2 regions of the Bradyrhizobium sp. FW305-F6 genome follow, and region 1 is predicted to be linked to the other one. Evidence: predicted binding sites of a transcription regulator. Region 1 holds the regulator's gene; the other holds the start of a gene.
What was found. The regulator LexA, encoded in region 1, represses DNA repair genes until DNA is damaged. The targets are predictions, from matches to a motif close to TGTTCNNNNTGTGTTCNG.

Region 1 (3,415 bases):
CCTCACGCGCCTCCTCGGCTAGAACACTGCGGCCCCATAGCCGATGTGCTCAGCAGGAGTTCACCCGTGGCCTTGATGCCGGTTTCTGACGCGCTCGCGGCGGTGCTGGCCGATGCCGAGCCGCTGGCCGAAGAGACGGTTGCCCTCGACCAGGCCTACCATCGCGTGCTCGCGCGCGACCTCGCGGCGCGGCGCACGCAACCGCCCGAAGCGATGTCGGCGATGGACGGCTACGCGGTGCGCGCGGCCGACGCAGCCACGATCAATTCCAGGCTTAATGTGACCGGCGAGGTCGCAGCCGGCCGTCCGTTCGCCGGAACAGTCGGCCCCGGCGAAGCCGTGCGAATCTTCACCGGGGGCGTCATTCCCGACGGCGCCGACGCGGTGGTGATCCAGGAGGACACCGTCGCGGACGGCAGCGGCGTCACGATCAAGGAGGCCGCGATTCCCGGGAGGCACATCCGCCCCGCCGGCGTCGACTTTGCTGAAGGCGACGTGCTGCTGCGCAAGGGAACTCGTCTCACCGAGCGCGATCTCGCGCTCGCCGCCGCAATGAACCACCCGCACCTTGCCGTCTGCCGTCGTCCGAAGGTCGCGATCCTCGCCACCGGAGACGAACTCGTGACGCCCGGCACCAGGCCGGGACCCGGCCAGATCGTCTATTCCAACGGCTATGCCCTGCATGCGCTGGCGCGCAGCGAGGGCGCCGAGACCATCGACCTCGGCATTGCCGCCGACACGCTGGAATCCACGTCCGCGGGCATCCGCCGGGCCCGCGAGCGCGGTGCCGACATCCTGGTCACGACCGGCGGTGCGTCGGTCGGCGACCACGACCTGGTCCAGCAGGCGCTGAGAGACGAAGGCATCGCGATGGCGTTCTGGAAGATCGCGATTCGGCCGGGCAAGCCGATGATGCACGGACGGCTCGACGCCATGCGCGTGATCGGCCTGCCGGGCAATCCCGTCTCATCCTACGTGTGCGCCTTCCTGTTCATGGTGCCGCTGATTCGTGCGCTGTCGGGCCGCTCCAACATTCGTCATCAAAGAGAGCGCGCCGTGCTGGGCCGCGACCTCGGTGCCAACGACCAGCGCGAGGATTACCTGCGCGCACGCCTGGAGCTGCGCGAGGACGGCACACCCGTCGCCGTCCCCGTCAATCATCAGGACTCTTCGCTGCTTGCGAATCTCGCTGCGGCACAGGTACTTCTCGTGCGCGCACCATTCGCGCCGAAGGCTGAGGCCGGCACGCCTTGCGAGGTGCTGCGGCTTCCGGTCTGAGCTCCGGGCCCGCACGTATTCCGCGAGCCTCGCCCCGTTCACCGTAAATTAAGCAGTTGCGGAACACATATCGAACATATAGGGTCCGTTCATGATTTGTTTCGAGGATGTAGCGGCTTATTGCCGAATTCATCGTCTCGGAATCGAACGACATCAACCGGGGGACTTAGGTCGAGATGTTGACGCGCAAACAATACGAGCTTCTGCGGTTCATCAGCGAGCGTCTGAAGGAAAGCGGCGTGCCGCCGTCCTTCGACGAGATGAAGGATGCGCTCGACCTGCGCTCGAAGTCGGGCATTCATCGCCTGATCACGGCGCTCGAGGAGCGCGGCTTCATCCGCCGCCTCCCCAACCGCGCCCGTGCCATCGAGGTGATCAAGCTGCCCGAGCTCCAGGCCGCCGCCGGCAATCGCCGCGGCTTCACCCCGAGCGTCATCGAGGGCAATCTCGGCAAGGTGCGCGCGAGCTCCAGCCCGCCCGCGGACGAGGGTGAACGGCCCGTAGCGGTGCCGGTGATGGGTCGCATCGCGGCCGGCACGCCCATCGAGGCGTTGCAGACCCGCAGCCACACCATCAGCGTGCCGCCCGACATGCTCGGCTCGGGCGAGCATTATGCGCTCGAGGTGCGCGGCGATTCGATGGTCGAGGCCGGCATCCTCGACGGCGACATGGCGCTGATCCAGCGCAACGAGAGCGCCGATACCGGCGACATCGTGGTCGCGCTGATCGACGACGAGGAGGCCACGCTCAAGCGCTTCCGCCGCCGCGGCGCCTCGATCGCGCTCGAGCCTGCCAATGCCGCCTACGAGGTGCGCATCCTGCCGCCGAACCGCGTGAAGATTCAGGGCAAGCTGATCGGGCTCTATCGAAAGTACTGAGCTTATCGAGCACGCCGCGCGCTTTCGACCGGCACCCTCGCTCCAAGATTGGAGCGGACGCTTCGTCCGCTTCGGCTGGATGGTCCCTCTGGTTCTGCGCTGACTGTCCGGCCCCTCCTTCTGCGCGACTTCCTGGTTCGCAAGCGCAGGCGTGCAGTCATTTCGCGCCAACCATCCGAGTTGATGCCGGCCGTCGCTGATCCGCGCTGCCGAATGCATCGACGCGCAGTTTGTTCCTAATCGCGCCGAGAAAGATAATGTGATCGCGTGCTGCGGACGCGAGCCGCAGATTTGCCCATAACCAAGCAGAGCGTCGCAGGCTCACTCTGAGAGAGGCCTGCGCCTCGAAGAGACGCGGGTCGCCATCTTCGCATGAGGAGCACCCGATGTGTGACTATAGCCTGCATGCCGTCGCGACACGCCCCGCCGAAGTCGGCGAGACGATCGTCACGACAACCTTCCGCGGCACCTCGACGCGCGGCTTCGCCTCCGCAGCCGATCTCTCCGTCGCGGTCTGCCTGCTGCCGGGAACGGAGCTCGCCTTCGCCGACAACGTCCGCTACGACAATCGCTGGATCTGGACGCGCACCGTCAACTCACGCGTCGGCAAGTTCGGCAAGATCGACCCGCACATTCCCGATCGGCATCACGATGCGATCGAATTCCCCGACGGCAGATACGTGCTGGTGACACAGCTCGTCGAAGGCCAGCGCGCAACCGTGCTGCAACTGCCAGTGACCCAGGCGGTGGGCGAACGCGAGCACAAGCCGCAGATCGTCGCCGACACGCGGTCCCCGATCGCACGCCAGCCGATCGGCTGATCGGTCGAGGCCCCCGGCGGATCGGTCGAGGGCCGGAAGTTGAAATGCCATCGCCGGCCGAGGCCGGCGAGATGGTATGGTTTGCGTCCTGCGCAGTCTCGCCGGACCGCCGCCCCGCATCGATCCTCAATCGTCAGCCTGCAAGTCGGTCTCCGATGGCGTTGCATCCCGGCTGCGCGGCGCGACCGTCCTCGGCGCAAGGTTGCCGTCGAAATCGCCTTCGCCGGCGCCTGCCGGCAGCCAGGGGCGACTGGCGCCTCTCGCCCTCACCGCCTGAACGGCAAAGCCGTCGCCACGCTGCGTCAACGCCAGCGCGCCTTGGCTCGCAAGACGCGGCCTGTCGACGACCATCGCCGCGCAATCGGGCGGCGCGGGACGCGCCGTCACCACCAGCGCCGCGCGGCTGCAATCGTCGGCCAGCGCGTCGATGCGCAGGGA
Region 2 (3,415 bases), on a different contig from region 1:
GCCGGCTGCGCAGATAGACTTCATGCCGAGCCCTCAAATTCTCAGGATCGATCGTGCGCAGCTCATCACCCAATCCGGCCACTGCCGGTCTCGGGCCAAGCGCGAGCCCCTCCAGCAACGAGCCCAGCTCGAACTCTCCGAACACATAGGTGCGCCGTTGCGAGCGCAGGTGAAACAATCCATTCGTGTTGGCAAACCCTCTGGCAAGCATCTCCAGAAATCGCATCTCTGTCGCACCAAGCCCGGTCCGGGGTGACGGCAGTTCCGCGAGCAGATCGAGCAGAGCCGGCCGCAGCATCAGCAGAGCACTCAGATCGCGGTGAAGCAAATCCATGCAAGCCTCGGGCGTTGGCGCGCGATAGGCCGACCACGCCGACGTGGCAGTCTCGAACTCCTCCGCAGCGACGCCTACGACAGGAATATGAGGCGCGCTCTTGGCGAAATCATAATCGGGGCTGAAAAACAGGTCGGAGCCCAGCAATCGCAGCCCGAGCTTCCGTGTCAGTGCGGGATAACTGCCGAGGTGATCGAGCAACCAGGCCAGTTGCAGCTGGTCGCGGGGAGCCGCTCCGAACCAGAGTTCGATCTTATCATACGGCTCGCAAAACTCAGCCAGCGACAATTTGCGACCCTGGGCGCCCCGGGGCCAGCTGACCCAATCCGACCAATGTTCGGCATGGCCAAGCTCTGGGGTGTAGGCAGCCAAATAAGCTGAGAGCTTCTCCGCGTACGGGAGCGGTCCCCATTCAAACTCAAAATGGAACGGGATGACGATCTCCGCCAAACCCGATCGAGCGAGATCACTCCCCCCGCCCCAGCCGGTCAAGATCAGCCGCCTCATCGCCCCACCTGATCGACGCAACGCAAAAACCAAACGGGCACCGAAGACGTCGGCAACTCAACGTCCTCAGTGCCCGCTCCTCGCGAAAAACTTTCGCGTTAAGGCTTACTCGTCCGCCGGCTCCTCGCCGTCGGCGTCACGCTCGGGGGTGCCGGCCAGGATCTGTTCGGCGATCAGGCCGGAGTTCTGGCGAATCGCGGTCTCGATCTTGGCGGTCATGTCGGGGTTGGCCTTCAGGAATGCCTTCGAGTTCTCGCGGCCCTGGCCGAGGCGCTGGCTGTCATAGGAGAACCAGGCGCCGGACTTCTCGACGATGCCGGCCTTGACGCCGAGATCGAGGATCTCGCCCATCTTGGAGACGCCCTCGCCGTACATGATGTCGAACTCGACCTGCTTGAAGGGCGGGGCCAGCTTGTTCTTGACCACCTTGACGCGCGTTGTGTTGCCGACCACCTCGTCGCGCTCCTTGATCGCACCGATGCGGCGGATGTCGAGGCGGACGGAGGCGTAGAATTTCAGCGCATTGCCGCCGGTCGTGGTTTCGGGCGAGCCGTACATCACACCGATCTTCATGCGGATCTGGTTGATGAAGATCACCATGGTGTTGGACTTGTTGATCGAGGCCGTCAGCTTGCGCAGCGCCTGGCTCATCAAACGCGCCTGCAGGCCCGGCAGCGCATCGCCCATCTCGCCCTCGAGCTCGGCCTTCGGCACCAGCGCCGCGACCGAATCGATCACCATCACGTCGACCGCACCCGAACGCACCAGCGTGTCGCAGATTTCCAGCGCCTGCTCGCCGGTATCGGGCTGCGAGATCAGGAGCTCGTCGATGTTGACGCCGAGCTTGCGGGCATAGACCGGGTCGAGCGCGTGCTCGGCGTCGATGAAGGCACAGATGCCGCCCTTCTTCTGCGCTTCCGCCACCGTGTGCAGCGCCAGCGTGGTCTTGCCCGAGGATTCCGGCCCGTAGATCTCGACGATGCGCCCCTTGGGCAGGCCGCCGATGCCGAGCGCGATATCGAGCCCGAGCGAGCCGGAGGACACCGCCTCGATGTCCATGGAGCGGTCGTTCTTGCCCAGCTTCATCACCGAGCCCTTGCCGAACTGGCGCTCGATCTGGGAGAGCGCGGCGGCCAGAGCTTTACTCTTGTCCATGGAGGATCCTTCGACGATACGCAGGGCAGTTGCGGACATTGGGTCGTGCTCCTTATGGCGAGGATTCGCGTGAGGGACAAACGGTTGCGAGGCAGCTCGGCGATAAAAGCAACGTACCCTATTTGTTCTAAGTTCGCAATATGTTCTTTTGCGGATTTCTCCTGCACCTATCTGGCTAAATCGTTCTGACCCGTGCCCTGGTTCGTTTTCTCAACTTCAGACCGCAACCTGTGCGAGCCTGTCGCATGTTATTGTTGGCTGCGTAATTTACGGGCACCGTCCTTCTCATCACCGGCAACGATTTATCGGGGCGTCGGTGGCTGAGAGAGTCGCGCGCTCCCGCCTGTCAACGAGGATCCGGGGCAATGGAAGTGGCGGAACACACCAGCACCGAGCGCACCCCTCGGTGCGACGATTGCCGAACACCGACAAGATTCCGCGCCCGTATTCTCGACGTTCGCAAGAACGGTCATGTCAACGTCTACGATTGCCCGACCTGCAAGCGCCTGTATTGGAGCGAGTAAGGCCGATTCAGCTGGCGGGCCCGATTTCAAGGGCCGTTTCCGCCCGTGTCAGCAACAGTCGCACCCAGGCTCACCGAGCTTCTGACAGCCGGCGTTTGGCGTGAGAATTCGGCATGGCTGCCCCAATGGGACACCACCCGGATGTCAGCGGCTCCCATTCGTGCGGCCGACGGCGGTTTGCCTGCAACACAGGCGGCCGAACATGACCTGCCTCAACGACGCGCGGCCGGCGCGCCGTCATGTTTCCGTAATCCTGCGGCACCGAACCTTTTCGCGGTCTTCGGCCTTCTGTGGGGTGGGACCGCAACACTGGGAAGCTCAGGTCATGACGGACAACAACAACACGCATCACGATACGATCGGGCGCAAGCCCCTGCTCGACGCAGCGCGCGAGGAGATGGTGAAGTTCGAGCGCAAGGAGAACGAGTTCCGCAGGAAGGACCGCGAAGAGCGCGCCGCCCAGCTCCATCTGCCCTTGGACGAGATCAGGATCAACTGAGCCCGTCAGGAGGAACCCAGGCGCGCAACCTCCTGGGATGGGCGCCTGGCTTCGACCGCAGACTGCGAGACGAAACCGCGGATAGGTATCTAAATACCAATATTAAGCTATTGGCTATGCAGGGAATTTTCCCGGCGGCCTACTGTGCATGGGGTTGTTTCCACCTTTTTGAAAAGGCGGGCGTGCGCCGCTCGTCCGGCGCGGTTGCATTGCCGCCAGGGCCGTCGCCTACAGCACCGCCAACAGCACCAGGCCGATCACCAGCACAAGGAAGCCAGCCGCCGTCGCGGCGGCGAATGACCGCTCTACGTTGTCCATGATGCCACCCCATTATCGGCGGGCCACGTTTCCCCCATGGCTGCGCCGAACGGATGAAATCTTGCCGACGGGTATGTC

Region 2: a site for LexA is predicted at 2,127-2,144, ahead of recA (recombinase RecA). Genes of this name have one in related genera too.

The regions. Positions count from the first base shown of each region.
Region 1 covers NZ_JBYSYD010000001.1:23,393-26,807, reverse strand. The annotation lists gene AC3WLX_RS00125 (molybdopterin molybdotransferase MoeA) at 67-1,278, shown strand; gene lexA (transcriptional repressor LexA) at 1,455-2,156, shown strand; gene AC3WLX_RS00115 (hypothetical protein) at 2,543-2,977, shown strand; gene AC3WLX_RS00110 (ComEC/Rec2 family competence protein) at 3,104-3,415, opposite strand, start outside.
Region 2 covers NZ_JBYSYD010000003.1:43,276-46,690, reverse strand. The annotation lists gene AC3WLX_RS20535 (hypothetical protein) at 1-841, opposite strand, end outside; gene recA (recombinase RecA) at 947-2,035, opposite strand; gene AC3WLX_RS20525 (hypothetical protein) at 2,846-3,019, shown strand.